DNA from 4 places in the Cytobacillus sp. MT66 genome. Region 3 is predicted to be linked to each of the others. Evidence: riboswitches for the same ligand, from Rfam matches in the RefSeq annotation. Region 3 holds a riboswitch; each other region holds the start of a gene.

Region 1 (8,079 bases), on a different contig from region 3:
GGCTGGCTTTTGACCAAACATAAAAAAAGGGGGCTTGAATTCCCCGGGGGCAAAGCAGAATATGGCGAAACCATTGAGATGGCTGCAATAAGAGAGGTATGGGAAGAGACTGGCGGTCATCTTGCTAAGCTGGATTTTATTGGAGAATATGAAGTATCCGAGAAAGATGCATGTTTTGTAAAAGCCATTTTTTATGGAGAAATTAAGGAAATGGAGGAAAAGGGTGATTATCTTGAGACCGCAGGACCTGTGCTGATTGACGGTGACATATTAGCCTTAAGACGGGGCCAGGAATACAGTTTTATCATGAAGGATCAGGTAGTGGAAAAAGCTCTTCTTGAAATAGAAAAACGGCATGGAGAATGCCGTTTTTAAGATCCATTTTTGATTAGTTTTTTCTCTAACAGCTCTACAAGCTGATACATGATTGTCGCAAATACGGCAATGACGAGCAGCGAGAGCATTACGAGTGTAAAGTTAAATACTTGGAAGCCATAGATAATCATGTAGCCAAGCCCTTTTGAAGCGACAAGGAATTCTCCAACAATGACGCCGACCCATGAAAGTCCCACATTTACTTTTAGTGTTGAAATGATTACCGGAAAGGAAGAGGGAAGAATCGCTTCCTTAAAAATCTGGATCCTTGTAGCACCAAATGTCTGCAGCACTTTGACGTAATTGGGGTCAACCTCTCTAAACGAGGTATAAACCACGATGGTCGTGATGATGATGGAAATGATTGCTCCCATGGCAACGATGGATGTAAAACTCGGTCCCATGGCAACAATTAGGATTGGACCAAGAGCCACCTTAGGCATAGAATTCAGGACTACCAAATAGGGATCAAACACTTTTGAAAGAAATGGCGACCACCAAAGAATGGCTGCTAAAAGTGTCCCTAATACGGTTCCAAGAATAAATCCAAAAACGGTTTCTGACAATGTGTAGCCTAAATCTATAAATAAGGTTCCATCCTGGATTTTGATTAAAAACAGATTCCATACTTTAGAAGGAGAGCTGAAAATTAATGGGTCAACCCATTGAAGCCGGCTGCATATTTCCCAGCCGATGAAAAAGACAAGAAAAATGATGAGCTGGTAAAAACGCACCCATTTTTTTTCACGTTTTAATGACGATAGGTATCTCTGATGCAGTTCTTCAATGTTTGTTGGCTTCAAGGGACTCCAGCTCCTTCCATACAGTTTGAAATATCTCAGGATAGAACTCGTGATTTCTTGCATTAAATGGTGTTTGTTCTCTGATTTCCTTTGGAATATCAAAGGTTTTATGGAGCTTTCCCGGACTAGGTGAGAAAAGATATACCCGGTCGCTCATGGCAATTGCCTCGCCGATATCATGTGTGACAAGAATGGCTGTTTTTCCAAAGGATTTTAAGGTTTCTGAAACAAGATCCTCGAGCTTTAGCTTGGTTTGGTAATCCAATGCAGAAAATGGTTCATCAAGCAGCAGCAGCTTCGGTTCAGTAGCCAATGTTCTAACAAGGGCTACACGCTGCCTCATGCCGCCTGAAAGCTGTTTTGGATATTGGGATTCGACTCCCTGAAGTCCCATTTCTTTTAATAGATTAAGAGCATAGGATTTCTTTTGTGTATCAAGCTTATCGCCAATTTTTAACCCTAATAGAATGTTCTCTTCAATCGTTTTCCATGGAAATAGATAATCCTGCTGAAGCATATAGCCAATGTTTTCTCCAGCTGCCTCAATTTTATTTCCCTCTAAGGTGACTTCTCCGGCTGTTGGTGTTAATAAACCGGCGATAATGGAAAGCAAAGTGGTTTTTCCGCATCCGCTTGGGCCGAGGAAGGAAATAAACTCTCCTTCCTTAATCTCAAGCGAAACATCGGAGAGGGCTGTCGTGCTTGAGGTCTTTGTGAAATAAGTGTGATGAATTCCATGAATATTTAAAAAATCCATAGGAGCCCTCCTCAATTATTTTTTGAATCATGAGATTGTTATTTCATAACACTCTCAGCAATTTCAGTGTTAACGAGTGTCTTGTAGTCGACTCTTTCTGGAAGTTCGCCTGCTTCATCCATGATGTCAAGCAAGTTGTTCCAGCCGTCTTCTTTCAGCACAGGATTTGTTGCGTAGGACCCTTGGCTCTTATAGCGGTCAACAACCATTTCAATCGTTTCTAGGTCTGTATTGTCAAAATATCCTTGAATGGCTTCGGCAATTTCCTTTGCACTGTGGGTCTCAACCCATTGCTGTGCCTTATAGATTGCTCTAGTGAATTTTTCGACCGTTTCTTTATTTTCATCAATGTAGCTTTGCTTGGTCATAAATGAAGTGTATGGCAGATTGCCAGACTCCTCCCCGAAGGAGGCAACAATATAGCCTTTTCCTTCTTGCTCAAATACACTGGCTGTAGGTTCAAACAGCTGCACAAATTCTCCCGTGCCTGAGGCAAAAGCAGGAGCAATGTTTGCAAAATCAATGTTTTGGATTAAATTTGTATCCTGGTGCGGGTCAATGCCATGCTTTTTCAGCACATATTCACCGACCATCTGCGGCATGCCGCCTTTGCGCTGGCCAAGGAATGTGACGCCTTTGAGCTGATCCCAGGAGAAGCTGTCAATTTTCTCGCGGGATACAAGAAACGTTCCATCTGTTTGTGTGAGAGCGGAAAAATTAATGACAGGGTCATTGGAACCTTGGGCATAGACATAAATAGAAGTTTCCGAGCCGACAAGAGCAACATCGATGCTGTCAGACAGCAGCGCAGTCATCGTCTTATCTCCGCCGGCAGTCGTTGTCAGCTCTACCTTAAGCCCTTCTTCTTCAAAAAAGCCTTTGGAAAGTGCAACATATTGCGGGGCATAGAAAATAGAGCGAGTTACTTCGCCAATTTTGACTGTTTTCATTTCACTCTTACTACAGGCTGCCATGGATATAATAAGAATGGACGCTAGCAATAAGGAAATACTAAATTTCAGCCATTTTTTCACAGAATGACCTCCCTAATAAAAACATGTTAAGCTTTAAAGCCTACATTATCGTATGAATGGGCTAAAAATGTGTGAATGCCCAGATGATAAATATTTTTTACAGAAGTAATTTCTGATCATTTTGTCCCAATAAGGAGGTGTATAAGGTGGGCTTAATCATTAAAAAGAGACGTTTCCCTTCGCCGAATCCACATATTAAGCTGTCAATTGTGACTTATCAATCGGGTGATTTGAAAGTATTAGGGCTGCTGGCTGAACCAATCGATGAGGGACTTTATGATGGACTGCTTTATTTGCGGGGCGGAATTAAAAGTGTTGGACAGGTAAGGCCCGGACGTGTTGTGCAGTTTGCTTCTGAAGGGTTTATTGTTTTTGCTCCTTTTTACAGAGGAAATCAGGGCGGAGAAGGGAATGAGGATTTTGCAGGTGACGACAGGGAAGATGCATTTGCAGGATATAACCTCTTACAATCACACCCGAATGTGAAGGGTGTTCACCTATTCGGATTTTCAAGGGGCGGTGTGATGGCACTGCTGACAGCCATACAATTTCCTGAAGCTAAATCCATTGTTACATGGGGCGGGGTTACCGATATGTTTCTTACATATGTGGAACGAAAAGACTTAAGAAGAATGATGAAAAGGGTTATTGGAGGAACACCAACAAAGTATCCAGAACGCTATGAATTCAGAACTCCGCTGTATCAGTTGGAAAACCTGGAGGTTCCCGTCTTAATCATACATGGAAAGAAGGATCAAAACGTGTCTGTAGAGCATGCCTATCGGCTGGAAAAACGATTAAAGATGCTTGATAAGAAGGTAGAAGCTTGGTATTTCAAGGATTTCACCCATTACTTTCCGCCTGCAATTAACCGAAAGGTCGTCAAAGACTTATCGGCATGGATGAAAAGCCATATATAAAAAAAGGAATTGCCGCAGATCGGCAATTCCTTTTTTACAATGGGATTAAGCGGATGGTCCGCCTTTTTCAATAATCTCTTTAGAAACATTAGTAAACTTTTTGAAATTCTCGCGGAACTTCCCTGCTAATTCTTGTGCTTTTGATACATAAGCATCCTGGTCTGCCCAAGTTTTGTTTGGCTGAAGCACTTCATCAGGAACACCTGGAACATGCAATGGAATATCGAGGCCGAAAATTTCATCTTTTATTGTCTCAACATTGTTTAATTCGCCTTCTAATGCAGACTGAATCATTGCGCGAGTATATGGAAGCTTCATGCGGTTTCCAACACCGTATTCTCCTCCGGTCCATCCTGTATTAACAAGGAACACCTTCGCATTATGCTCATCAATTTTCTTGCCGAGCATTTCCGCATACTCTGTTGCAGGAAGCGGCAAGAATGGAGAACCAAAGCATGTAGAGAATGTTGCTTCAGGTGAAGTAATACCACGCTCTGTGCCTGCCAGCTTTGATGTATAGCCGCTTAAGAAATGATACATAGCCTGCTCTTTAGATAATTTTGCAATTGGAGGCAGTACGCCAAAAGCATCTGCAGTCAGGAATACAATAGTATTCGGCTGTCCGGCGACACTAGGATCTACGATATTATCAATAGCTTGAATCGGATATGCCGCACGCGTATTTTCTGTCAGTGTGCTGTCATCATAATCAGCCAGACGTGATTCAGTGTTTATTACTACATTTTCTAAAACAGCGCCAAAGCGGATAGCATCGAAAATTTGCGGCTCTTTTTCACGTGAAAGATTGATGCATTTTGCATAGCAGCCGCCTTCAATATTGAAAACACCGTTCGGAGACCAGCCGTGTTCGTCATCTCCGATTAAACGGCGGTTTGGATCTGCTGATAATGTTGTCTTACCTGTTCCGGATAGACCGAAGAATAAAGCTACATCCCCTTCAAGTCCTACGTTTGCTGAACAGTGCATTGGCAGAATGCCATTCTCAGGAAGAAGATAGTTCATGACAGAGAAAATAGATTTCTTAATTTCTCCGGCGTATTCAGTACCGCCAATAAGTACCGTACGGCGTTCAAAGGAAATGATGATAAATGTTTCAGAAGCAGTTCCATCCACTTTTGGATCTGCTTTAAAGTTAGGTGCTGAAATCACAGTGAATTCTGGTGTGTGCTCTAATAATTCTTCATCAGTTGGACGAATGAAAAGCTGATGGGAAAATAGATTATGCCATGCATACTCGTTAATAACCTGAATAGCGAGGCGATGTTTTTTGTCTGCGCCTGCAAATCCCTTGAAAACGAATACCTCTTCCTGTTCTTTTAAGTAGTCGACCACTTTATCATAAAGCTTGGAAAAGGTGTCTTCAGATATTGGCCGATTCACGCTTCCCCAATCAATTTTATCCTTAGAAGCTGCTTCTTCCACAATATATTTATCTTTAGGTGAACGTCCTGTATATTTACCGGTTGTTGCACAAACAGCGCCGGTTGAAGTCAATGATCCCTCTTTACGATTTAATACCTTTTCCACAAGCTGAGGAACAGATAGTTGAATTTGAATATTATTCCCTTTTAATAATTCAGTTAATTTATTTGGGATGCTAACAGAATTCATGGAATAAATACCTTCCTTTTTCCAAAATTATTTTTTGATACCGTTTTCGTATAAATAGTATAACACATTGGGATAATTAATCTATACTAATAATTGAATTTTTCTTGAAAAAATTTCATTAGCCTTATAAGGCTAATATAAGACATGAATCAGCTCAATTACGTTAATTAATGTACCATAATAATTAGCACGATACTAGGAAACAACTGGGAGTAACTTATTTATATAAAAGAAAAAACTAAAATTTCATAAAGATTTTATTGACATCTTTTTAGGCGATACGTTATGATTTTACCTTGAACGGATACTCTCTTATCCCGAGCTGGCGGAGGGACAGGCCCAATGAAGCCCAGCAACCTGCTTAGGTTTTTTTAAGCAAAGGTGCTAACCTGCTGCAAGGACAGGATTCCTTGAACGATAAGAGTGAAAGGCGCGAATCGTTTTGACTTCAACCTTTTCACAATGAAAAGGTTTTTTTGATGCAAAGAGGGGAATATTTTTTCTACTTTTAAAATTGTCCAGCTTCAGCGCCTAGCCCCTCGAGTCATAAGCCAAGCCGTCATGAAGGTTAAAGAGCAACCTTCCTGTCGTCTTGTCTTAGGGCCCGCAGGATGCGGGTCATGCAGGCGTTGCCACAGGACGTGGCGTTCATAGCCTGCGAACATTAATCGGGGCTGACCAAGGCGCTTCCGCTTTTCTAGTAATAAAAACCCTTCGTTAATTTCATACTAATTAGGGAATGAGTTCCGTATCAAATTGATATTTATATATATTAAGGAGGAAATCAGGTGTCAACAAAACGTCGTTTGTTTACTTCTGAATCAGTTACTGAAGGTCATCCCGATAAAATTTGTGACCAAATCTCTGATGCCATTTTAGATGCAATACTAGCTAAGGATGCAAATGCCCGTGTTGCTGCGGAAACTTCAGTCACTACGGGATTGGTGCTGGTTTCGGGCGAAATCACTACTTCTACATATGTAGATATTCCAAAAATTGTTCGTGAAACGGTAAAAGAAATCGGCTATACTCGTGCGAAATATGGATTTGATTCTGAAACATGTGCGGTATTAACTTCTATTGACGAACAGTCACCAGACATTGCTATGGGTGTTGATAAGGCTTTAGAAGCACGTGAAGGCCAAATGAGCGATGAAGAGATCGAAGCAATTGGGGCAGGAGACCAAGGATTAATGTTCGGTTATGCGTGCAACGAAACCAAGGAGCTTATGCCATTGCCTATTTCTTTGGCACATAAGCTGTCACGCCGTTTGACAGAGGTTCGCAAAGAGGATATTCTTCCATACCTTCGTCCAGATGGAAAGACACAGGTAACCGTAGAATATGATGAAAATAATCAGCCTGTCAGAATTGATACCATCGTTATTTCTACTCAGCATCATCCGGAAATTTCCCTGGAGCAAATTCAGAGAAATATTAAAGAGCACGTGATTAATCCTGTTGTTCCAAAAGAACTTATTGATGACAATACAAAGTATTTTATCAATCCTACAGGACGCTTTGTTATCGGAGGACCTCAAGGGGATGCCGGCTTAACAGGACGTAAAATCATTGTTGACACTTACGGCGGCTATGCTCGTCATGGCGGCGGCGCTTTCTCCGGAAAGGATCCAACAAAGGTTGACCGCTCAGCTGCCTATGCTGCACGCTATGTTGCAAAGAATATTGTTGCAGCCGGCTTAGCGGATCGTGTAGAAGTGCAGCTTGCCTATGCGATTGGTGTTGCCCAGCCTGTTTCCATTTCCATTGATACTTTTGGAACAGGAAACGTAGAAGAAGATGTACTTGTTGATCTTGTCCGCAAACATTTTGATCTTCGTCCAGCAGGAATTATTAATATGCTGAATCTTCGCCGCCCAATCTATAAGCAAACAGCTGCTTATGGACATTTCGGACGGACAGATATTGATCTTCCATGGGAGCGCACAGATAAAGCTGAACTTCTTAAGGGAGCATTATAATAGAAATATTAAAAGCGAGAGTACTTTATGTATCTCTCGCTTTTTTAGCATTTTATTTTTCTGTTTGTAAACTTTTATAATATTGGGCCTTCTCCGCATATTCCCGATTGACGCGCTCCATTTCTTTAATATCCTCAGGTGTAAGTTCGCGGATGACTTTGGCTGGTCTGCCGAAAGCAAGGGTGTTAGGCGGGATTTTTTTCCCCTGCGGGACTAAGCTTCCAGCACCAATGAATGCACCTTCCCCAATTTCTGCTCGGTCAAGGATGATTGATCCCATGCCGATAAGGGCTTTTTTTCGTACAATGCAGCTATGCAGGATAACCTGATGGCCAACAGAGACCTCGTCTTCTAGAATAAGAGGATTGTTAGGGCTTTGGTGGAGGACGGAATTATCCTGGATATTTACCTTCTTTCCAATAATAGTTGGGGCTACATCCCCTCTAATCACACTGTTGAACCAAACGCTGGATTCATCACCAATTTCAACATCTCCGGTGATGGTTGTGAAATCTGCAATAAAAGCAGATTTGGAAATTTTTGGATTTTCACCTTTATATGGATAAATCATCACAT
Region 2 (8,079 bases), on a different contig from region 3:
CCTCTTTGCCTCCAACCTGTGCAGCAGGAGCTGGTGCAGCTGCTGGTTTTTGTGGTGCAGGTACAGAAGCTGCAGCCTGCGGGTTGAAAGATGAAACATCCTGTGCACGAACTCTGCCAAGCGGGTCAGCTGTTGGCACTTGATTTAAATCAATTCCTTTTTCTCTTGCCATTTTTCTTGCAGCAGGAGATGCAATTGTGCGCTGACCTTCGTTAGCAGAAGCTGGAGCAGCTGCCTGTTCAGCCTTAGCTGGTGCAGCTTGTTCTGCTTGTGCAGGTGCTTTTTCTTCTTGTGCCGGAGCAGCTTGTGGCGCACTTGCTCCTGCCTGACCTGCCTCATCAACAACTGCGATCGTGTCGCCAACGTTTACGTTATCTCCCTCTTCAGCTTTAACTTCAGTTAAGATCCCGCTGAATTCAGAGATAATCTCAACATTTACTTTATCAGTTTCTAATTCAACAACATAGTCGCCTTTATTTACAGCATCTCCCGGCTTTTTAAGCCATTGTGCGATTGTTCCTTCTGTAATTGATTCTGCTAGTTCAGGTACTTTGATTTCTGCCACCTTAATTTCCTCCTTCTTGCGATTGCGTTAATGCTTCATTAATAATACGTGCCTGTTCTTTTTTATGGAAGTCTGGATCACCCTCTGAAGGGCTTGAACGACGGCGTCTTCCAACATATGATACTTCAACATCGTCTAATGCAACTTCATGCAGTCTTGGTTCAACAAAGTTCCAAGCACCCATGTTTTTAGGTTCCTCTTGAACCCAGACAATTTCTTTTAAGTTTGGATAACGGCTTGCCACATCTTTGATCATTTGCATTGGGAATGGATAAATCTCCTCTACGCGTACGATATGGAACCAATCCTGATTTTCGATTTTCTTTAGGTTTTCTGCTAAATCAATAGCCATTTTTCCAGTGGCAAGAACTAATCGAGTTACCTTATCAGTTTCTTGTCCAAGACCTGGCTGCTCTAAAATAGACTTGAATTCGCCATCGCTTAGATCAGTGATAGATGATGTTACAAGTGAGTGGCGAAGCAGACTCTTCGGCGACATAATAACAAGAGGGCGAACCTCTTCTTTATTTAGTATTGCTGCCTGTCTGCGCAAAATATGGAAATATTGTGCAGAAGAAGACAGATTCGCTACAGTCCAGTTATTTTCAGCTGCCAAAGTTAAGAATCTTTCCAAACGGGCACTCGAGTGCTCAGGACCTTGACCTTCATAACCATGCGGCAAAAGCATAACAAGTCCGGATTTTTGTCCCCACTTTGCCCGGCCAGCTGCGATAAATTGGTCGAAAATGACTTGGGCAGAGTTAGCAAAATCTCCGAATTGTGCTTCCCAAAGAACTAGTGTTTCTGGAGCAAACACATTATAGCCATATTCAAATCCAAGAACAGATGTTTCAGATAATGGACTATTATGCACAGCAAAGGACGCCTTTGCTGATGATAGATTATGCAAAGGTGAGTAGGATTCTCCTGTTACATGGTCATGCAGCACAATATTTCTATGTGCAAACGTACCGCGCTCGGAGTCCTGTCCTGTTAAACGAATTGGTGTGCCATCCTTCAGAATGGATGCAAATGCTAAAGTTTCAGCGTGTCCCCAATCGATTTTAGCTGTTCCGTCCAGCGCCTCTAATCTTCTCTTAAGGATTTTTTCAAGCTTGCTGAACACCTTAAATCCTTCTGGGAAAGCTAACAGTTCTTCGTTTATTTCTTTTAGATCTGCCTCAGGTACAGCCGTATTTATTTTCGGAAGTCCTTTTTCAATAATTTCTGGAGGATTCATAGATGGGGTGTCTGCTTTTTCATTAGGCACCTTTCCATGAGCTTCCTTAAGTCGGCTTGTCACACTTTCCTCAATTTCACGAATCGTCTCTTTCGTTATAAAAGATTGATCTGCAAGTTTTTGAGCGTACACTTCCTTAACAGAAGGTTTGTTATTAACGATATTGTACATTAACGGGTTGGTTGTCATCGGCTCATCCATCTCATTGTGTCCGAATCTTCGGAAACCAATGAGATCTATTAAAAAGTCTTTTTTAAACTTTTCACGGTATTCCGATGCAAACTTGGCAGCAGCAATACAAGCTTCTGGGTCATCCGCATTCACGTGAAGGATTGGTATTTCAAATCCTTTTGCCAAATCACTGGCATATCTTGTAGAACGGGAATCACGAGATTCGGTTGTAAATCCGATCGTATTGTTAGCAATAATATGAATGGATCCGCCTGTATTATAGCCCTTTAGCTGACCAAGGTTCAATGACTCTGCCACAACGCCTTGGCCAGGAAAAGCAGCATCACCATGAATGACAATGGAAAGAGCAGTACGGAAATCAGTTTTTGGATACCCTTTTTCACTGCGGTCATCCTGTGCAGCACGGGTATAACCTTCAACAACTGCATCCACAAATTCAAGGTGACTTGGGTTATTGGCTAGAGTTAATCGCGCAACAGTCGTATTTTCGTCTTTTATTTTCTTGTCTAGTCCTAAATGATATTTTACATCCCCTGTCCAGCCAAAACTAATTCCGATTGATCCTTCAGAAGGAACTAGGTCTTTATTAGGAGCATGCTGGAACTCTGCAAATATCATTTCATACGGTTTACCAAGGACATGTGCCAAAACATTGAGGCGTCCGCGATGAGCCATCCCAATATTAATGGTATCTGTACCTTTTGAAACAGATTCAGAAATAATTTGATCAAGCAAAGGTATCATGGAATCTAAGCCCTCAATGGAAAACCTCTTTTGTCCAACATAAGTACGATGAAGGAATTTTTCAAACTCTTCAACTTCCGTTAATCTCTTAAGGACTTTTGTTTTTTCATTAGTGCTTAATTTTACTTTTAAACCACTAGATTCAACTTTGCGGCGTAGCCAGTCTTTTTCGTTTTCGTCATATACATGATGAAATTCAAATGCAATTGTATCCATATATATACTTTTTAAGTATTCAATCGCATCAAATCCATTAAGAAGGACAATTGGTGCATCCTTGCAGATGATGCCTGCTGGAAGCGCTCGCAAGTCTGCTTCTGTTAGACCATATTGCGAAAGCTCAAAAAGATTCTTTTCCGGTTCATGATCCTTTAAGGGATAGATATCTGCAGCCCTGTGGCCATATGTACGGATGTTATCTGCCAGCCTTAATGCTGCTAATGTTTTTTCTAATTGTGCAGGTGATGCAGTGTCTGCATCTGTCCCCATTGAAGACTCTGTTTCTACCACAGGTGCTCCATATGTTTCAAAGTAGGCCTTTAGTTCTGGGTCGATTGATTCCGGATCTTGCAAAAAAAGCTCATATTGCTCAATTACATAGCCAAGGTTTGGGCCAAAGAAGTCTTGATTTAAAGGCCTTCCACCACTCAGCGGCTTTTTCATGGAAAATAACCTCCATAACAACTTATATTATTTGAGAAAAGCTCTAGCCCTTATCCCCTTACTAGATAAATAAAAGAATAATAATATTTTTCAGAGGATAAATGTGTCCTAAGACATTTTACCACTTTAAAGTAGGTTATTCAAAAGGTTTTTAATATTTATGCAGTGAAAATTATGCACTTCCGATACAAGAGAAAATATATATACTGAAAAAGTAATTTTATGGATTAAACCGGTGATTTTTTAAGTTACTCTTTTTTTCTTCCTTATTATATTCAAATCATGCTAAAAGATAAAAAATTGCAGATAAAAAGGATTGCATTTCATTTCGTCCTATTGTATTCTTTAAGAAAATTAAAAACTTTTAAAGTTCTTATCCAGAGAGGTCGAGGGTTCAGGCCCTAAGACGCCTCAGCAACCTTCAATCATAAAACGATTGAAAAGGTGCTAATTCCTGCAAGTTTCTAAAGAAGCTTGGAAGATAAGAAGAATGGCGATTCTTAACCGATAAGTCTTCTTCTTAAAGAAGGCTTTTTTTCATTTCATTTTGAGGTGAAATTAAGCCGAGAAAAAGGAGTGCGATAAATATGTATAAGCATGATACCATACTCGCTCAAATCGGCAACCGCAGTGAAACACTAACTGGAACAGTTAATCCGCCAGTATATTTTTCGACTGCCTATCGTCATGAAGGGATTGGCGAGTCAACTGGCTACGATTACAGTCGAACTGGAAACCCTACACGGGCAATCCTCGAAAAAGCCATTGCAGATCTGGAGGAAGGTGACCAAGGATATGCCTGCAGTTCTGGAATGGCAGCCATCTTTACTGTCCTCTCAATCTTTAAATCCGGTGATGAGATTCTTGTTTCAAAGGATTTATATGGCGGTACATATAGACTTTTTGAAAAGGCCTTTAAAAAATGGGGAATAACATGTAAATATCTAAGCTCGTTCTCACCTTTTGAGCTAGAAAAGGAAATAACAGATAGTACTAAAGCGATTTTTCTGGAAACCCCTACTAATCCTTTAATGGAACAGACAAATATCGCTGAAGTTGCTGTTTTTGCAAAAGAGCATCAGCTTTTGCTTATCGTTGACAATACTTTTTTTACCCCAATACTGCAGAAACCGTTAAAACTCGGTGCAGATATTGTCATTCATAGTGCAACAAAATACCTTGGCGGTCATAATGATGTATTGGCAGGGCTCATCGCTGCAAAGGGAAAAATATTATGCGAACTGCTTGCTTTGTATCACAATTCGGCAGGGGCGGTATTAAGTCCGTTCGATTCCTGGCTGCTCATACGGGGAATGAAGACCCTCTCATTAAGAATGGAAAGACATGAAAAAAATGCAAAAGAAATTGCCAGCTATTTATTGAATCATGAAGCAGTCACAGATGTTCTTTATCCGGGACGCGGAGGTATGATCTCATTTCGCATCAAGGATGAAAGTTGGGTTAACCCTTTTTTGCAAAACCTATCCCTGATTAGTTTTGCTGAAAGTCTAGGCGGAGTTGAAAGCTTTATTACGTATCCAGCCACACAAACGCACGCAGACATCCCAGAAGCTGTCAGGATGCAGACTGGAGTATGCAACCGGTTACTGCGATTTTCTGTTGGAATTGAGGATTCTTACGACTTAATCGAAGACTTGAATACTGCCTTTGCCAGTATCTTAAACAAGGAAAGAAAACAGATAAAAGCTCTTGATTTATAACAAGAGCTTTTATCTGTTTTATGTAGCTGATTGCCTTGTGCTGATTTTAATGACTTTGTCGTTTTTTGGATCAAAATCAATATCAATATAGATTCCAAATTCCTGCCCCGCTTCTTTAGCCCATAGCTTAAATCTCTCTGTTGCAATATTTCCTTTATCCTCTCTGCCAATATGCAAGTAATCAACAATATCAGCGTTTGGATATTTTTCCATGGCTGTTTCCATAGCAAGTCTGCCCCATTTAGCATATGGTGGTGCATCAGGCTTGGCATACAGGGTTTGCGGCGAATATAGACATAAAAGAAAAAGAACATTTAGGACGGATAAGCCTATTTTAATTTTAAAATTCATTGCTATTTTCCCCTGCATTATTTTCAAACTCTTCCCGCATTCTTTCCTCTTCTTCCATAACTGAAATATAGGCTATCTGTTCTTCCAATAAGTGATGAAAAACATCTTTATCCTCTTGGCAATTAAATCCCTTTTCTTTGTTCATACTAAGGTCTGCCTCCTAAGAATGTTTTTTCCTTATCATTTGAATTTACATATAGCCTTATTCAAAATTCTCCGCTCGAATAAATTTGCAGTAATTCCTGCATTCTATAAACGAGGAGGTGCGGTGATGGATACTGGTGTTCCAGAAATGCATCATTTGAAATACGATCCTATTATAGCTTTTACAACAGATTCCATTGTGACAAATACAGATCTTGATGCTGAAAGTTCAATTGGCACAACAAAGGAACCTGAGGAAAATGATTATAATCCATTTGATTGATGTAAAGCATTGCCGTCAAACGAGGCAATGCTTTCTATTATTTTGAAAAAAATAATATTTATTGAACTGTGATATGAATCACAAAAAGCCGTATGTGATATTATTATAATTAATATAAATAGAGGATTAAATAGGACGGTGATTTAAATGGATTATAAAATTAACACACTTTTTGGAGAGATTGGCGGAGCTGAAACATTGGAAGAACTAGTTAATGCCTTTTATCCCCGTGTATACGCTGATGATGATTTAGCTCCATTATTTGTTGGCGACATGGAAGAAATTAAAAGAAAGCAGCGAATGTTTCTATCGCAATTTACTGGGGGACCCGCCCTATACAGCGAAGAGTTTGGGGCGCCAGCTATGCGCTATCGCCATATGCCCTTTGAAATTACCCCTACGCGTGCTAAAGCCTGGCTTCGCTGCATGAAGGAAGCTTTTGAAGAAATTGGATTAGATAAAAGCCCTGCGGGTGAAGCTTTTTATTCCAGGCTGACACAGGTTGCTGGGATCATGGTTAATTCCGAGGATCAATAGAAATCAACAGGGGGCTTCTCTCGCATATTTTGCGAAAGCAAAAGCCCCCTTTCATTTCTACTTTATTGTCCATTCACCTATCTCCTGAAACGAATTCAGATCATAGGCGCTGATTTTATCAGGTGATAAAGCGTACATAGCATCACCGATATAAATTAGTCTATCAATATTATTTTCCCATTCTTCATAGGGTATTTTTTCTTTTTGATGTGTAATTTTTGTTTTAAGGCTGAACCCTTTAGTTAAATCAAGTTTGTACACATAAGCTCCTTGGAAGTTGAATTCAGACTCATATGGACTATTTTTCTTATTTTCATAAACCGCAATTGGGAATGCGATCACGTTTTGTTTCTTATTAAATAATAAAGCTTTATGATCATAGTTTAATGGGGAGTACGTTCCCCTGCCTCCTATGATTTCTGTGAATTTTTCCTTTGGATTGGCCATGTCAGTTACGTCAAAAAGTGAAATCTTTACACCATCAGTTAGAATAATTGGCCGATCCCTTATACCTTTCCCTGATACCTTCGTATCATGGCCAAAACCAATTAAGTGGTTTTCATCATATGGGTGAAGATAATTACTAAAGCCCGGGATTTTTAATTCACCGAGTACTTTAGGATTTTTCGGATCTGAACCGTCTATAACAAACAGCGGGTCTGTTTCTCTAAATGTGACAATATAGATCCTGTCATTCATAAAGCGGGCAGAATAGATCCGCTCCCCTCTCGCTAAATTCTCAAGCTTGCCAACTTCATCGAGGTTTTCATCCAGAATATATAGATTATTTGCTGACGGCCGATCTTCATCCCAAACAAAGCCATCTGTTGTAGCGATGCGAAAGTATCCCTTGTACTCGTCCATTGAGAATTGGTTTAATATTGTTCCCTTAATGTCACTTGAACTGTGAAAATCAACTTTCATACCGTTGATTGAAAATTTATAGACCGTTGTTTGCGGCTTACTGGACCTGGATGTTTCGATCATCCAAGGAACAAATTTATTGACGGCAAGATAAAGATTTTCCTTAGACATATATAATTGATCGCCGCTGCCTACAAATGCTGTAACCTGCATTTTTGTATTCGGATTCTCTAGATCAATAACAGCAATGTTTGTAAAATTAGTTTCTTGCGACTGCGGAAAATACTGAATATCCTTGTAATCAGCTGCCTGAGCCTGCGCTCCCTGCTGGGAATCATAATAACGCGGTCGAAGGTCTATTTCAGCATTCTCCTTAAGAAGCCAAATATCGGGATATTTATTGGCAATGAGATATACTTTGCCGTCCATAAGCCTAGAAGAGACCAATGTACCTTCTATATCAATTTCCCTTAGTTTTTTTGGATTCTTCTTATCTTTGACATCATATATAATCGCCTTGGTTGTTTCATGGATAGGCGCAATCCCTATGTCTTTTCCTTTGCCGTGGGTTGTATTGGTCATTTTTTCATAGCTATGGCCCATGACAATTAAAGAATTTTTATGCAAAAAAAGCTGAGTCGGCGAGAATGATGGATCATACGTAATGAGTGCATCTAGTGTCATTTCGCTGGCCGGGACAGCACGTATCAATTGCAGCTTGCCATCCTTCACTTGGAAGATATGTGTACCGTCTGTTTTTACGGTATCCCCCTCA
Region 3 (8,079 bases):
CAATTTTGGCGATTTCTTTGATCGGATTTATTACTCCAAGTACATTGGATGCCTGTGCAACAGCAACAATCTTTGTATTGCTTGTAACTGTTTGACGCACATCGTCAAGAGAAATGGTTCCGTCCTCCTGAAGCGGCAAATACTTTAAGGTTGCCCCCTTGGCTTTGCAAGCCTGCTGCCACGGAATCAAGTTGCTATGATGCTCCATATAGGAGATGACAATTTCATCTCCTTCTTTAATATTCGCCCTTGCATAGCTTGATGCCACTAAATTTAGGGATGCAGTTGTTCCTCTAGTAAAAATAACTTCTTCTGTAGATTTTGCATTGATAAATTTTCGTACCTTTTCCCTTGCACCTTCAAAGCCATCCGTCGCCCTCGTGCCCAATGTGTGAACACCGCGATGGACGTTGGAATTGTACTCACGGTAATATTTTTCAATAGCTTCAATAACCTTTACAGGTTTTTGAGACGTTGCAGCACTATCAAGGTATACAAGTGGATGCCCATTGACTTCCTGATGTAAGATTGGAAATTGCCCGCGAATATCCTGGATATTCATTATCTTACTTTCCTTTCAATGACCTTGACTAATTGCTTCTTAACTCCTTCTATATGAAGAGCATTAACAACAGGTGTAAGGAAGCCATGAATAATTAACCGTTCTGCTTCCACTTTTGGAATACCGCGGCTCATTAAATAATACAGCTGAACAGGATCTACACGGCCAACAGATGCAGCGTGTCCTGCAATAACATCATCTTCGTCGATTAAAAGAATTGGGTTCGCATCACCGCGTGCCTTTTCATTAAGCATAAGAACACGTGATTCTTGTCCGGCATTAGACTTAGATGCCCCATGCTCAATTTTGCCAATTCCATTGAATATAGAAGTTGCCGAATCCTTCATGACGGCATGCGTTAGAATATGGCCCTCAGAATTTTTCCCAAAGTGAACAATGCTAGTTGTAAAGTTTTGCTTTTGTTCTCCTTTGCCGATTACGACAGTTTTAGCATCCCCAGAGGAACCGTCGCCTACTAAGTTTGTTACGTTTTCATAAATGGTATCACTGTCATTCATTAATCCCAGTGCCCACTCAATGCGAGCATCTCTTTCCGCTTTGCCGCGGCGGTTAACATAGCCAGTCAATCCTTTGGCAAGGGTATCAACAGCACCGAATCGAACCTTAGCATTTGCTTTGGCAACGACCTCTGCCACAATATTGAAGATTCCTTCTGCCTCATCCATCGTTGAAAAATAGTTCTCAACATAAGTGACAGAGCTATTATCTTCCGCAACAACAATCACATGGTTGAATAGGGCAGATTCTGGATTATCATGAATAAAGACCGCCTGAATAGGCTCAGCGATTTCAACGTTTTTTGGAACATAAAGGAATGTTCCCCCATTAACAAAAGCAGCATGCAGAGCAGTTAAACGATGCTCATCCGCTTTAACAGCTTCTGTCATGAAATACTTTTGAAGGAGATCGCCATGCTCGCGAGCTGCCGTATAGATATCAGTGAAGATTACACCTTTATCCTGAAGCTCTTTGCCTAAAGTTAAATAAGCTGGTCTGTTGTTTCGCTGAATATATAAATTCTGTTCGGCATTTTCTGTCTTAACCAACTCCTGAACTTCCTCTGGAAGCTCAGCAAGAGAAGTATAATCCTGACTGCCGACAATATGATTTTTAAATTGTGTTAAATTCCAATTCTGGATTTTTGTTTTATCTGGTTTTGGCATTGGCAAGTTTTCTGAATTGGCAAGTGCGTTCAAACGAAATTCAGTCAGCCATGCCGGTTCGCCCATTTCTTTTGAAAAGGAGTTCACATATTCCTTATCAAACGGTAATCTTGTTTCTGTTGACATATTGATCCTCCTAACAATTACGCTTCTTGGCCAACTGTTTCGTCTTCAATGCCTAATTCTTTCTTAATCCAATCATAACCTTCAGCTTCTAAGCGCTGTGCAAGCTCTGGACCGCCTGATTTCACGACGCGTCCTTGCATCATTACGTGCACCTGATCAGGAGTGATGTAGTTAAGAAGGCGCTGATAGTGAGTGATAATTAAGCACCCGAAATCTTCTCCGCGCATTTCATTAATGCCTTTAGAAACAACCTTTAACGCATCAATGTCTAGACCAGAGTCAATTTCATCAAGAATAGCAATCTTAGGTTCAATCATCATTAACTGAAGAATTTCATTGCGTTTTTTCTCTCCGCCTGAAAAACCTTCATTCAAATAGCGCTGTGCCATGTCTGGATCCATTTCAAGGAATTCCATTTTGCTGTCCATTTGGCGGATAAATTTCATTAATGAAATTTCGTCGCCTTCTTCACGGCGGCTATTGATGGCTGAACGAAGGAAGTCAGCATTTGTCACACCGGCAATTTCACTTGGATATTGCATAGCTAAGAAAAGGCCAGCTTGTGCACGTTCATCAACTTCCATTTCTAGAACGTTTTTGCCGTCTAATGTAATACTTCCTTGTGTAACCTCATATTTTGGATGGCCCATAATAGCAGAAGAAAGTGTAGATTTACCCGTTCCGTTTGGACCCATGATTGCGTGGATTTCTCCACCCTTTATTTCAAGGTTTACACCCTTTAAGATTTCCTTACCTTCAATCTCAACATGAAGATCTTTGATTGATAATGTTGATCCTGCCATAAATTATACCTCCATAATGAAAGAAGATTTATTCATGCGGAAATGAACCGCAACCCTCTATTCTCATTTTATTCTCATTACAATCTTATAACAAATGAAAACTGTTAGCAACTCTTTCGAAGGATTCCCCGGTTAATTTGAAAAATCCTTACTTTTGCATATGTATCATAGAAAGACCGCTAAAAAAACAACCGATATTTATTTTATCCCTCTGGATAATTTTCATGTATAATCAGATAGTTAAATGAGAATACACTATAAAATTATACTCCTTTAAAATAGAAAAAGGGAACAGTTTGTTTAGAAAACTGTTCCCTTTTCTTTCTTCTTAAAAAACTTTAAGAATGAATCTTTCTTTCTATATCTGCTACGATCCGCTGGCTTTTTACATAATCTGCTTCGCGTCTTTTTTCAACTTTCATTCTGATTTCATGTTTTCTGCAATAAAGCTCATATCCAACCCTGTGTGCTCCATGCATTGCTTTTTCCATGTCACTTGTGTAATTTAAATGCAGCTGGTTAATAAAAACCAATCCTTTCATCATTGCGATTTAATTTCACGTTTTACATTCTAGCACGTGAATTCTATCTTCACAATGACGAAATTAACTGATTTTAATGGCAAATTAGTGAACATTTATCTTTAAAACGCTTTCATCCCCGCCGTTCTTATCATTTTACCGATATCCTCTAAATCCCTGTTTTGTACACAAAATTCGCCAAATTCTTTGCTGCCGCTAAAAAAGGAGTGCCCTATACAGAGCACTCCTTAATCATTATATTAAGCTTGAGTTTTTAGGGATGAAATACCTGTGGCAGCTTCAATAGCCTGCTCCAGATCATCAATAAGATCCTCAACGTTCTCAATTCCGATTGATAGACGCACAAGATCTTCTGGAACACCCGCAGCTTTAAGACCTTCTTCGTCTAGTTGCTGATGAGTTGTGCTTGCTGGGTGGATAACAAGGCTCTTCGCATCGCCTACGTTAGCCACATGTGCCCATAGCTCCAGTCCGTTGATAAATTTAGCACCAGCTTCTCTGCCGCCTTCAATGCCAAAAACTACAACCGAACCAGCACCTTTTGGCAAATACTTATCAGCCAATGCCTTATCAGGGTGGTTTTCACTTCCTGGGTACAATACCCAATTAACTGCTGGATGTGCATCTAGATATTCTACCACTTTCTTAGTATTAGCAATATGCTCCTTCATTCTTACGTGAAGAGTTTCTAAACCAAGGGTAAATTGGAACGCACTCTGCGGGCTTAATGATGGCCCCATATCTCTTAGAAGCTGTACTCGTGCTTTAATGATATACGCTACAGCTCCAAGAGCTTCGCTGTAAACAAGGTCATGGTAACTTGAATCAGGCTCTGTGAATCCAGGGAATTTTGGTGAATTCCAGTCAAATTTTCCGCCGTCTACAATGATCCCGCCCATAGTAGTACCGTTTCCTAAAAGCCATTTTGTTGCAGAATGCACAACAATATCTGCACCGTGTTCGATTGGTCGGCAAAGGTATGGAGTGGCAAATGTGTTGTCAACGATTAGCGGTATACCATTTTCATGGGCAATCTCCGCCACCTTTTCAATATCTAAGATTCGTAAACTTGGGTTGCCGATTGTTTCAGCAAATATAGCTTTTGTTTTATCAGTTATTGCTTCGCGGAAGTTTTCTGGGCTTTCAGGGTCAACGAGCTTAACGTTAATGCCATACTTTGGCAATGTTACAGCAAATAGATTGTAGGTTCCGCCATATAGGTTCGATGCTGCTACGATCTCATCACCAGCTTGAGCAATGTTTAAAATAGCAAGGGTGATAGCTGACATTCCACTGGCCGTAGCCAATGCGCCAACACCGCCTTCAAGAAGAGCAACTCTTTCTTCAAATACTGTAGTGGTCGGGTTATGAATACGTGTATATATGTACCCAGGTTCTGCTAGTGCAAATAGGTTTGCTGCATGCTCTGTATTTTTAAATTGATAGGCATTATTTTGATAAATAGGAACTGCTCTTGCTCCTGTAACCGGATCAGGCTGAAGTCCTCCGTGTACACCCAGTGTTTCAAATCGATAGTTTTTTTGTTTTTCTGACATGACAATCTCCCCTTTTCTTTTATGAAAGTAATTGGCTGAACTTCATTCATGATGCGGATTTCATGGTGCCGTTGTACTATTGCTATAAAAAGAAGAGGCAAAAAACCCTCTTCGCATAAGAAGAGGGTTAGTATGATCTCTTCTTATCTACCAGAGCAAAAATACTCTGCTGGAATTAGCACCGTGTAAAAAACCGGTTGCCGGGCTTCATAGGGCCAGTCCCTCCGCCTCTCTCGATAAGAATATTTAATTTTTATAATAATTGTATTCCTATAGGTTATAGTACCAAAAGAGTAAATATTCAGTCAAGCGAAATATTAAAATATTTCCTAAATATGTTTGCGGGGCTTTGACAGATAAAAAAGTGATTCTAAAAACAGCAGCTTTCGAAAAGTCGATGTTACCGTTACATCGTTCCAACGCATTGCATCTCTTAATTTCTCTTTTCCCGTTAGGATGGCTTGGATGCTATCCCTTGGTCCTGAAATAATAGCATCATAGATTTCATCATTGTTATTGTAATCCATTACAATTTCCCCATTGCGGACACTCAAAGGAATCCGTTCATTCTCTGCCTTAAGACATATAGAAAAAACTAAATCCTTTAACAGCTGATTTAAATGCGTTTTTGATTTTACCTCATCAATAAATGCTGCAGCAGCGTCTCTCATTTTCCCACCTCGATGTTTACATTCAACACAAGGCTTCTCTGTCCTGCCATATTCGTTCGACAAAACCGCAGAATAACCAGACCAAACTCGACACCTAATAGCAATGTTTGCCCATTTCCCAAGAAATATGTCAAAACCTAGTACTGGCTGCCGCACGCACTTTAACACTTTAAACCATCGGGGGTCAGGCCCCCGGCGCGTTAATGCGTTAAACTAACGGGGGTCTGACCCCCAGTGCGTTAATACACTAAAGGGCAGGCACGCTTGCTTATGTGAGAGCTTTTAGTTTTTCTAAGAGGAAGGGAACTGAATGAAAGGCATAAATTTTTTCGCGGATCTGCTTGTTATGAAATATGATGAGGCATGGAACGCTTTCTACTTCCCATTGTTCGGCCAAATCAGGGATATAGTTTAGATCCGTTTTGCCAATAGCAAGGTTTGGCAGCAGCTCTGCTGTGACTGAGAGCATCTTTCCTGCCACCTGACAAGTTCCGCATAATGGGGTGAAAAGATATAAGACCGTATTCTGATTATGGTTTATTTGTTCTTGAAACGTTTCCCGCGTCCATTCCTGCAATGTCAATCATCCTCTATCTAAAAACTGTGTAAATACATCAATATTGGCTCCTATTAAAACTGAAGCCAGATGGTGTTCCGGCGCCGTTGCGACCTCACGATACATCCGGTCAATATAAAGATGCTCCGCCTCCGGAAGTTCCCTTTTAAACTGCTTTCGCAGCTTTTCACCGGCTGCATCAGCATCAACCAATATATATACATCTTTATTGTAAAGCATATCGACTAACTCATCCATTTTTGTAATACCAATCGTACCGTTTGTACAAATGATTTCAACTGGTTCACTGACTATTGCCTGTACTTTTCTTTTATCCGATGTTCCTTCAACAATTATTACTTTTTCTGGTAATTCCTCGTTCATCGTCATCACCTGAGCTAAAGTTGTCGTTTTCTTACCATACCATATTCATGATTCGAGACAAAGGTGTTGAACTCCTGCCAATTTGAATAGCGTGTCCATTATTATACTGCTCATCTGGCAAATTATCCTATATGTCAATTGGCAGTTAAGTTAGGATATTGGGGTCATCTTATTTATATTTACCAAGGGAATAGTCTTCATCTTTCAAACACGAAAAAAGCCCCCTGCAATTGCGGGAGCTCCGTTCATTCGATAATTAGTCTTCTTTAATCATTTCTTCATATTGTTCAAAAGACATTAAGTTCTCCAATTCGCTTGCATCAGATGGCTCAACAAGGATCATCCATGCTTTTTCATATGGAGATTCATTCACGTATTCAGGGCTGTCGCTTAGGTCCTCGTTAACTGCAACTACCTTTCCGCTAACAGGAGCATAAAGCTCAGATACTGTTTTTACAGATTCAACGCTTCCGAAAGGCTCGTCAGCAGTTACTTCATCGCCAACCTCAGGAAGTTCTACGAATACGATATCACCAAGTTCAGACTGTGCGAAATCTGTGATGCCAATTCTAACTTGTTCGCCTTCTGTTTTTACCCACTCATGTTCTTCTGAATAACGCAATTCTTTTGGTGTGTTCATTATAACCCCTCCATTTTTCATTTTTAAATGATGATCGCGATTTTCGATCTCTTTATACATCATGGCAAAAAGAATCATTTAATTCAATTATTCTTATCTAAAGCCATGTTTTTTCATAATCCTCTTCTTTAAAGCCGACTGTTACCTTCTGGCCATCCGTTAAAATTGGGCGTTTGATCAGCATCCCATCCGTTGCCAGTATATCAAGCAGTTCCTCATCCGCAGATGTCTTGACCTTATCCTTTAGACCAAGCTCTCTATATTTCATCCCGCTTGTATTAAAGAACTTTTTTATGTCCAAACCGCTCTTTTTATATAGGTTTTCTAGCTCGCTTCGCGAAGGCGGATTATCAACGATATGTACCTCTTCATAGCCTATTTGGTGTTCCTCGAGCCACTTTTTAGCTTTACGGCATGTGCCGCATTTTGGATACCAATAGAAAGTAAGAGCCATTTCTTCACCACCAAGGTTATCATGTCCAACTTTTTTGAGAAACTTACCTTAGGACAAGTAAATCTTACCATAGAATCAGTAAAAATCATAATACTCTGTATCATTATTCTACAATGTTTTTATTTTTCCTTCTTCAGAAAAAAATTAAGAAGGCTCCCCAAAATAGGGAGCCAATCTATCTTACACTGTGAATTTTTCTGCTTCAATTAACTTTTTAGAAGCCTCACGCTTTTTAGCAATTACGTTAATCGGCGTGTGGCGGGTAAACTTGCGAAGCGCTGAAAGCATCATGCGAAGTGTATCGCCTTTTTCTACAGCAATTAGCGTTTCTTTTGCATCTTGTTCGATTTTATTAAATGCTTCCTGACAGAAAATTTGCGTATAAAGAAGTTTTTGCTGAGCTTTTTCAGCTCCATTCTTCGCCAATGCCTTTTCCGTGCGGAGAACTGCCGATTCCATCGCATAAAGATTAGCAACGATGTCTGCTATATTTACTAAAATCTCTTGTTCACTCTCTAGTTTTGGACCAAATTTTTGTGCGGCCAATCCTGCTGCAAGCAGGGCGATTTTCTTCGCGTTTTTCACTAAGTGTTTTTCTTGT
Region 4 (8,079 bases), on a different contig from region 3:
AACAATGAGACTCATCTATTTTTCCTCCTTTCTTAAGGACAGAGGGACAGGCCCCTTGTCCTTCCATTTATTTTCCAACTGCACTTTTTTGCAGGTCTTCTAAAATGTTGATGCAATCATAAAACGTTTCAAATGAATGATGCGGGATGGACATATCATCACATGTCTTCGACAAGTAATCCCGCGAAATCACTGTATCGGCTACCTTTGCTGCCTCTACATCTGTCACTGAATCGCCGATAACAATTACATGGGAATCCTCACCAGCCAATCTTCGAATCAGGCTTGGTTTACAGCAGCCGCAGTTTTGATTTGGACAATGCCGATCGCAATCATAAGGCCAATGAATTTTTATTGTTTCATCTGAAAAATCTGCCTCGTTGCAGTAAATCCCATCGATGGAAGCAAAAGATTCAAGCATTGGCTTAACAAAAAAGTCAATGCCTCCGCTGACTATATAGATCGGAATACTTTGTTTTTTCGCAAATTGAATAAATTCACCAAATCCATCTCTTATCTCTGCCGTGTCTATTACAAAATCAATAATGTCTTTTTTCAATGCGGAAGGAAGAAGGGAAAACATATTTCCTACCCCTTCCTTAATACTAATCGAACGGGATAGCACCCCGTCCTTCCATTTCTCCCATCCTGGCGGAGCAAAGTGCTTCATGATGCTGATAATATTGTCCTTTTTTGTGACCGTGCCATCGAAGTCGCAGAAAATAACAGGCTTAATCATGATTTTACAGGCTCCTTCCATCCCCAAAGCTTAATAGCTTCCTGAAGTTCAGGATACTGTGCTGCTTGATCTAATGGAATGCTGCTAAGTACAGCTTCGACTGCCTGGCGAAAAGCTTTCCCGCCGCCTTTTGCCCCCTGCGGATGTCCGTGAACCCCGCCGCCTGCATTAATGACACAGTCTTTTCCAAAATCTGATATTAAAAGCGGTACCAATCCTGGATGAATTCCTGCAGATGGTACAGGAAAAGCTCTCCTCAGAGAAGAATCTTTTGTTAGCTCCTCTTTTACTTTAATAACCTTATCCCGCTCCAATGCTACACTTCCGTATGGTGATGGGAATAAAGAAAAGTCGGCACCGGATAAACGTACTAATTTTCCAAGTAACAGTGAATGGGATAACCCATATTTTTCTGAAGATGTAAAAGCACCGCTAAATGCTGGATGAGCCATTATTGGCAAGCCAATTTCATCATCTTCCCTTAGAGCCTGAAGCACATCCAATCCATAAGTAAAGACATTGAATAACAAGGCATCTGCGCCTAATTCCTTTGCTTTTCGGGCTTTTTCTTTGAGGTCAAAGGTTCTTCCTGTAAGATTCGCAGCATATAAAGTGCGATGGCCGGTCTCCTCATATACTTGGTCCAAAACCTTCTTTCCTTCGGTTATCCTTTTTTCAAATGGGGTTAGCTCATTTTCGAAAAGAATTTCATCATCTTTAACTAAATCTACACCGCCTAGTGCTTGCTCCCGCAGCTGATCCAGGAGATAGTTCATATCTCTGCCAATGACCCCTTTAAAAATACTCATCACAAGCGGACGATCATAGACATTTAGCTTTTCTCGGATTCCATTGATTCCGAATCTTGGTCCAGGGAATCCTCTTAACAGTTCATCATCAAACTTTAAATCTATTAATTTTACCGCACCATCTAAGCTCAGCTTGCCAAATACGGTTGTTAAAATGGCTGGAAGGTCATGTGAATAATTGCCTCCAGGAAAGCTGATATGAAATTCGGCAATCACTTTTCCTGTAGAAGGATCCTCGCCAATTTCCTTGATTTTTTCTACATGGCCCTTGTGCTTTTTTAGTTGCTCTTGTTCAAGCAGGGGAAGATCGGTCCAAGAACCAACCGTTAATCCCAGCGCAATACCTTCTCCCTTTTTATGCAAGCTTTCCCTGTCAGCAATTAATCGGTATACAGCTGTAACTTGACTCAATGTTTATCCCCCTTTTATAAAAAATTCCATCAAAAAAACCTCTTCAAATAAGAAGAGGTTTTCACGAAAAAAACGACTTCTTATCTGTCAACGTTACCGTTGTGAGAATTAGCACCGTGCTCAACACTTGAGTCGGTTGCCGGGCTTCATAGGGCTCATCCCTCCGCCTGCTCTTGATAAGAAAACATTTATTTAATTGATAAGATTCAAATTATATAAAGGATTATGCCATCTCATTTAATCACTGTCAATATATTTTTAAATACTTTTCAAATCAGGATGTGCCTTGTTGAACGATATCACTTACTACCCCAGTTTCAATTAGCTGAGTTATTGCTGCTCCGTCATATCCGTGATTTGCCAGGATACTGCGTGTATTCTCTCCTAAAAGTGGAGGGGACTTTCTAATGGATAGATTGTTTTCTGATAGAGTAAGCGGCAAACGAATTAGTGAAAGATCTGGAATAATCGAGTGTTCAACAGATTGGAACATCCCTAATTCCTCTGTCTGTTTGCTTGATGCAACATCTGATATTTTATTTATAATCGAAGCAGGTACCCCTTCTCTATCAAGCCTGTCAATCCAGTATTCTGCCGTATGCCCCTTTAATAACATTTCAATCTCATAATTTAGCACATGCCGATTTTGCACCCGCTTCGGATTATTCTGATACCTTGGATCATTTACCCATTCTGGCTTTCCAAGGACTTTACACAGCTTACCAAATAATCGATCATTTGAAACTCCAATCATGATTGGCTGTGTTCCTGTTTGAAATACCCCGTAAGGTGTAAAAGCAGCATGGTTGGAGCCCATTCTAACAGGGTCTTTGCCCGTAAACTGATAGGCCATCAGGTGGTAGCTAGCCCAAAATAAGCCTGTTTCGTAAAGGGACGTATCAACCTTTTGCCCTTTTCCCGTCTGACTGCGGGAGAGTAATGCACTTACAACACCCAAGGCACCCCATAAGGCGCTTCCTTGATCCAAAATCGATACAGGAATTCTCGACATATCACTATCCGCTGCCCCATTAATCCCCATCAAACCTGAATTAGCTTGAATAATGGCATCGTATCCAGGCTTTTCTTTATCAGGGCCCTTTAAGCCATAAGCATTAATAGAAGCATAGATTAAACCCGGGTTAATAGATTTTAATTGTTCATACCCTAACCCAAGACTTTCAGCCTTTCCATAGCGAAAGTTCTCAACAAATACATCCGCATCTTCAATAAATCTTTTAACTATTTCCCTTCCTTTTTCCTGCTTTAAATCAATAACAATCGAGTGCTTATTCCGATTTAGCTGTAAAAAGAAGGAGCCGTCATTTCCTTCCCTAAACGGCCCCATTTTTCTCGTTTCATCCCCAGAACCCGGGCGCTCGATTTTGATTACTTCTGCACCCAAATCACTTAAAATCATTGTTAGCGTGGGTCCCGAAATGTTTGTTGTTATATCCACTACCCTGACACCATGCAATGGTCCTGTCATTTGAATCTCCTCCATTCCTATTTAAGTTAGAACAAGTGCAATTGACGGGAATATCCAAACAAGGGCAAGTACAATGACTACAAATACTAAAAATGGCAAGGTGCCTTTGATAATCGTGCCCATACTTTCGTTTGGAACCAAAGACTTTATGGCAAATAAATTCATGCCGATTGGCGGTGTAATCACGGCTAATTCCATATTAAGAACCATGATAATCCCGAACCATATTGGGTCAAATCCTAATGCCACAGCAATCGGGAAGAATATAGGTGTTGTGATTAACATGATGGATACTACCTCAAGGAAAAATCCCATAATAAGCCAAATCAAATTCATTATCAGCAAGATCACCCAAGGGGCAACGTCCAGATCCATAATTGCTGAAGAAAGATATTGAGGTAGACCAATCAAAGTAAGTGCTGCTCCAAATACCAATGCCCCAAGAACAATAGATAAAAGCATGGAAGAAGTTTTAACTGAATCTACCAAAATGGGTAAAATGTCTTTAAACTTGATGCTTCTATGAATAAATAGAGTAATAAATAAGGCATAAACAGCCCCTACCGCAGCGGCTTCAGTCGGTGTAAATATCCCTGCATAAATTCCGCCTAAAACTAAAATAGGCAAAAGAAATTCGGGGATAGCGGATAGGGTGATTTTTCTTCTTTCCGTCCATTCAAGACTTGGGAGTTCCGATGTTTTGGGTGCATTAATCATAGCCCAAATAATTAATAATAAGGCAATGGCTAGTCCTGGGATGATCCCAGCCATAAATAATTTCCCCGGTGACGCACCGCTTAATGATGCATAAATAATAAGCGGGATACTTGGAGGAATAAGAATGCCCAAGGATCCGCCAATGGCAGACAATCCATAGGTCAATTCTTTAGAGTATTTCTCCTTAATCATTTCAGGAATAGCAATTTTCCCAATGGTTAGTACAGATGTCATACTAGAGCCAACAATGGCTGCGAAAAAGGTGTAGGAAATAACACTTGCTGCCCCTGTTCCCCCCTTGAAATTGTGCATCCAAGCTTTAGTGGCAGAAAAAAGGCGCTGACCGCTTTTTCCTTGAAATAAAATTTCACCCATCAGCACATACAGAGGAATAGCCACAAAAATAAACTCGGATAACGATCCATACAGTGTTAACGGTATCTGATTTAGATACATCGTATCCATCATAGTAATTATGGTAATTATCCCTGATAAACCCAGGGCAAAAGAAATAGGTACACCGATTATCAGCAAAAGAAATAGAACTCCGATTAAAACAGCTACTGAACTTAATGAGATCATTTCATACCCTCCTCAATATTAGGAGAGATGCCTATTTTTATAATTGCACATATCGCGGCAAGGGCTAATAATACGCCTCCTAATGGAATAAATGAATACGGAATCCAGAGCGGAACCTCTAAAAGCGTCGGTGATGCCATTTCTCGTGTATATGCATTCAGTGTAAACTTAAAGCCATAAACAATAAGGACATAGGCGAAAATAAACACAAGTGATACATTAATCATTTCTAATGCTTTTCTAGTTTTCCCTTTCAGCCTTTCTATTAAAAAAGTGACACGAATGTGCTCACCCTCAATTAATAAAAATCCCATTGTAAAAAAAACAAGAAATTGCAGCAGGTAAGTCGAAATTTCATTTGCCCAAATGGTTGGATGATTAAATACATACCTGGAGATAACCTCATAAAATACACTCAACGCCAAAATTCCTAAGAAAGCTCCTGAAATGTATAGAAATATTTTCTCAAACTTAATAATCAAATTTACTAATTTGCTCAATTTAAGTCACCTGCTCTCTAGCAAATGTGGTCCTGCAAGAGCAGTTAATTAGATAACCGCAATGCAGAACCAACAATAAATTATTTTTTTGCTTCCTCTACAGCATCAAGGAATTCCTGCCCAGCTTCTCCCGTTTCATCCAGATAGGACTGATAACGCTTTTCTGCTCCTTTAAGCCACTCTTCTCTTTCCGCATCGGTTGGTTTGTATAACTCAACCCCAAGTTCAGCCAACTTTTTCTTATATTCTTCTTCATCCTTTTTTACAGTGTCACGTGCAACTTTTTCTGCTGTTTTTGCAGCCTTTCTTACAGCTTCCTGTACATCTGATGGAAGATCATTAAACCACTTTAGGTTTGCCACCGCTTGGAATGACAAGTGACTTAACCCCATATCCGTACCATGAGAGGTCACCTCATACAGACTCCGATCAACTACAGATGAAGGGCCAGTAGTATGTCCATCAATCGTGCCGTGCTCCATTGCCTGATATATTTCCTGAGAACTCATGCTTACTGGTGATGCTCCCATTTCTTCAAGAAGAAGTGATGCCCCTTGACCGAAGGCTCTCATCTTTTTGCCTTTAATGTCATCTGGCACATGAATAGGGAAGTTCCCAAAAATTTCAACTGTGCCATATGCTGGCCATCCTAAAACTTCCATATCGAATTTCTTCAAATGCTCGGCAAATAATTCACCATATTTTCCATCCTCAGCTGCCCATACCTGTTCCCAATTTTCAAATAGGAATGGAAGATCGATAACCCGTAATGGTGCAGCCTGTTTTCCAGCAATAAAACCTGAGTTTAATTGGGCAATATGAACCCCGCCCATGCTAAGTGCATCAGGAATATCTGCATCTGTATACAGCTGCCCGTTAGGAAAAGTTTGTACGTCTAGCTTAATAGAAGTATCAGCTGTATTCTTTTCAATTTCCTCCGCCATTGTTTCAAAAAACAGACCAACAGCATGTTCCTGCGGCAAATTATACGCAACTTTAATCGTCTCTGTTTTGCCTTTCCCTTCGGCTGGTTTATCTGTATCACTTTCTGCAGTGGAAGATGAGTTGCTACAGCCACTGACAATCACTAAAACGATCGCCATTAATAAATATATGAGTTTACTATTCTTTTTCACTATCATTCTTGTTTCCTCCTTAATTCATTTGAATGAGACCCTTTTCAATAATCTTTGCATTTATTTCATCAACAAGCTTTGAGATATCTCCAGTATCTGAATAATCTGAGATTTTTTGGTATAAAATCTCCTGATCGACATCATTTATATACTCTTTTGTACAATCTTTAAATTTCTCCTTAAGTTCAACATCTGTAAGCGGATTTTGCGGGTATCCTTTTGGCTTTGTGATTTTGCTTTCTTCTATTTCGCCATTTTGAAATTCAATGATGATGGAGGAATACTCCTCGCCAAACTCTAAAAATTGTTCCATATCCTCTGGAACTTCATATTTCACTTTTTCGATTAATTTTTTATATGTAGGATCGTCTTGGAGATGTTCATCGGTAAAGTGCTGGATTTTCATTTCACCGCTTATGATTGACTGAACGGCGCAATATTCTAAGCTGAATTTCGCTTCTAAACCTGAGGCTGGTCTTGGGTATTTCAATACTTTTAAAGTAAGAGGCGATACTAGACATCTAATAGAACGAATTTCGTCAATACGATTTTTAACTCTTGGATGAAGTTCTATTCCACAATCAATAATTCTTGTCGTTAAGCCGCATGAAGGATAAGGTTTTAATATTAATCCCTCATCAATGAAAAGTTTAGCCTGATCCCATGCATCAGCGTCCAATTGACCCCCAAATGCCGAAAGATAAGAATTCGTACCATCAAAGGCGTCTATAGAAGAATCAAAATCGTTACGGGCCATCTTAACTGCAAATATGGCATTGCCAGCAGCCCAGCCAGCATGAAGAGGTTTGGTCATTGTTCCAAAATTGGAGCGTACCCCTGATGCTAATGAGCAAGCGATTCCTAAAGCATTAGCAGTCTGTTCTTTATCTAATTTTAATAATCTAGCAGCACCAATGGTTCCGCCAATGGCTCCGATTGTCGCGGTTGTATGCCATCCCTTTTCATACTGGGTTCTAGCTGCCCCTTTTGAGATCCTGGCAATCACCTCGTACCCAGCAACATAGGCTTCAAATATTTCTTTTCCGCTGCTTTTTGCTTCATAGCCCAATGTAAATAGTATGGCACCAAGGACAACTGTCGGATGGCCAATTTGATAGGCAGAAATATCATCATAATCAATGGCATGGCTTAAAGCACCGAGTGCCAGGGCTGCATGCTGCGCACCAGCTTTTGTATTGGTTCCAAGTATCGGTACCTCCCCTTTGCCGGTATCCTTGACATACTGAACAATTTTTTTATACAGCGGTTCGTCTAAGGCTGCAATGGATACGGCAAAAAAATCAATGATCGATTTTTTCACATGTTCTTTCGTATTTTCAGTAACATCCTTAAGCTCTTTATCAGCCCAATCCACGATTGTCTTCACAGAATTATCATCCTTTCATTTACATTACTCTTCTGCGTAGCCTAGCTGTTTAGAGATCTTTAACGCAATGGCTTGAATTTCTTGGGAAAGTTCCATTTCATATTTTTCTTCTAAATCTTTAATGGGTGAAGCAAAGATTACTGAACCGATTGGAGACTTTGACGAATCAAAAATTGGTGCTGCAATTCCCCTTGCTCCTTCTACCCTCTCACCAAAACTAAATGCTACCCCCTCCTCCCTGATTTCCTTTAGTTCCTTAATTATTTTATTTTTTTGATGGGTATCAAAGGATTCCAGATTAAGAATTTG

Evidence for each region. A riboswitch is a leader RNA that binds a small molecule or an ion and turns the genes downstream of it on or off. The one in region 3 is predicted to bind S-adenosylmethionine.
Region 1: it holds a riboswitch for S-adenosylmethionine, as region 3 does, so the genes downstream of both, metK (methionine adenosyltransferase) here and AC1Q59_RS13220 (O-acetylhomoserine aminocarboxypropyltransferase/cysteine synthase family protein) in region 3, are expected to answer to the same signal.
Region 2: it holds a riboswitch for S-adenosylmethionine, as region 3 does, so the genes downstream of both, AC1Q59_RS00860 (methionine biosynthesis PLP-dependent protein) here and AC1Q59_RS13220 (O-acetylhomoserine aminocarboxypropyltransferase/cysteine synthase family protein) in region 3, are expected to answer to the same signal.
Region 4: it holds a riboswitch for S-adenosylmethionine, as region 3 does, so the genes downstream of both, AC1Q59_RS21870 (2,3-diketo-5-methylthiopentyl-1-phosphate enolase) here and AC1Q59_RS13220 (O-acetylhomoserine aminocarboxypropyltransferase/cysteine synthase family protein) in region 3, are expected to answer to the same signal.

Annotation. Positions count from the first base shown of each region.
Region 1 is NZ_JBXAFB010000009.1:179,400-187,478, reverse strand. Features, by position in the region: gene ytkD (RNA deprotection pyrophosphohydrolase) at 1-375, shown strand, start outside; gene AC1Q59_RS17090 (ABC transporter permease) at 372-1,178, opposite strand; gene AC1Q59_RS17085 (ABC transporter ATP-binding protein) at 1,159-1,935, opposite strand; gene AC1Q59_RS17080 (ABC transporter substrate-binding protein) at 1,974-2,969, opposite strand; gene AC1Q59_RS17075 (alpha/beta hydrolase family protein) at 3,116-3,889, shown strand; gene pckA (phosphoenolpyruvate carboxykinase (ATP)) at 3,935-5,521, opposite strand; SAM riboswitch class I at 5,831-5,945, shown strand; gene metK (methionine adenosyltransferase) at 6,310-7,503, shown strand; gene AC1Q59_RS17060 (gamma carbonic anhydrase) at 7,556-8,074, opposite strand.
Region 2 is NZ_JBXAFB010000001.1:179,945-188,023, reverse strand. Features, by position in the region: gene odhB (2-oxoglutarate dehydrogenase complex dihydrolipoyllysine-residue succinyltransferase) at 1-565, opposite strand, end outside; gene AC1Q59_RS00865 (2-oxoglutarate dehydrogenase E1 component) at 567-3,404, opposite strand; SAM riboswitch class I at 3,775-3,892, shown strand; gene AC1Q59_RS00860 (methionine biosynthesis PLP-dependent protein) at 3,992-5,125, shown strand; gene AC1Q59_RS00855 (DUF3889 domain-containing protein) at 5,144-5,476, opposite strand; gene AC1Q59_RS00850 (hypothetical protein) at 5,466-5,621, opposite strand; gene AC1Q59_RS00845 (hypothetical protein) at 5,748-5,903, shown strand; gene AC1Q59_RS00840 (globin domain-containing protein) at 6,051-6,440, shown strand; gene AC1Q59_RS00835 (beta-propeller domain-containing protein) at 6,498-8,079, opposite strand, start outside.
Region 3 is NZ_JBXAFB010000006.1:248,758-256,836, reverse strand. Features, by position in the region: gene AC1Q59_RS13240 (cysteine desulfurase) at 1-562, opposite strand, end outside; gene sufD (Fe-S cluster assembly protein SufD) at 562-1,872, opposite strand; gene sufC (Fe-S cluster assembly ATPase SufC) at 1,890-2,675, opposite strand; gene AC1Q59_RS13225 (YuzK family famiily protein) at 3,014-3,220, opposite strand; gene AC1Q59_RS13220 (O-acetylhomoserine aminocarboxypropyltransferase/cysteine synthase family protein) at 3,457-4,773, opposite strand; SAM riboswitch class I at 4,914-5,016, opposite strand; gene AC1Q59_RS13215 (SCP2 sterol-binding domain-containing protein) at 5,103-5,444, opposite strand; gene AC1Q59_RS13210 (thioredoxin family protein) at 5,713-6,021, opposite strand; gene AC1Q59_RS13205 (toprim domain-containing protein) at 6,028-6,384, opposite strand; gene gcvH (glycine cleavage system protein GcvH) at 6,641-7,024, opposite strand; gene AC1Q59_RS13195 (arsenate reductase family protein) at 7,122-7,478, opposite strand; gene AC1Q59_RS13190 (acyl-CoA dehydrogenase FadE) at 7,659-8,079, opposite strand, start outside.
Region 4 is NZ_JBXAFB010000018.1:27,069-35,147, forward strand. Features, by position in the region: gene AC1Q59_RS21860 (methylthioribulose 1-phosphate dehydratase) at 1-15, opposite strand, end outside; gene AC1Q59_RS21865 (2-hydroxy-3-keto-5-methylthiopentenyl-1-phosphate phosphatase) at 68-739, opposite strand; gene AC1Q59_RS21870 (2,3-diketo-5-methylthiopentyl-1-phosphate enolase) at 736-1,959, opposite strand; SAM riboswitch class I at 2,037-2,142, opposite strand; gene AC1Q59_RS21875 (CaiB/BaiF CoA transferase family protein) at 2,234-3,448, opposite strand; gene AC1Q59_RS21880 (TRAP transporter large permease) at 3,470-4,747, opposite strand; gene AC1Q59_RS21885 (TRAP transporter small permease subunit) at 4,744-5,247, opposite strand; gene AC1Q59_RS21890 (TRAP transporter substrate-binding protein) at 5,328-6,389, opposite strand; gene AC1Q59_RS21895 (MmgE/PrpD family protein) at 6,403-7,770, opposite strand; gene AC1Q59_RS21900 (IclR family transcriptional regulator) at 7,795-8,079, opposite strand, start outside.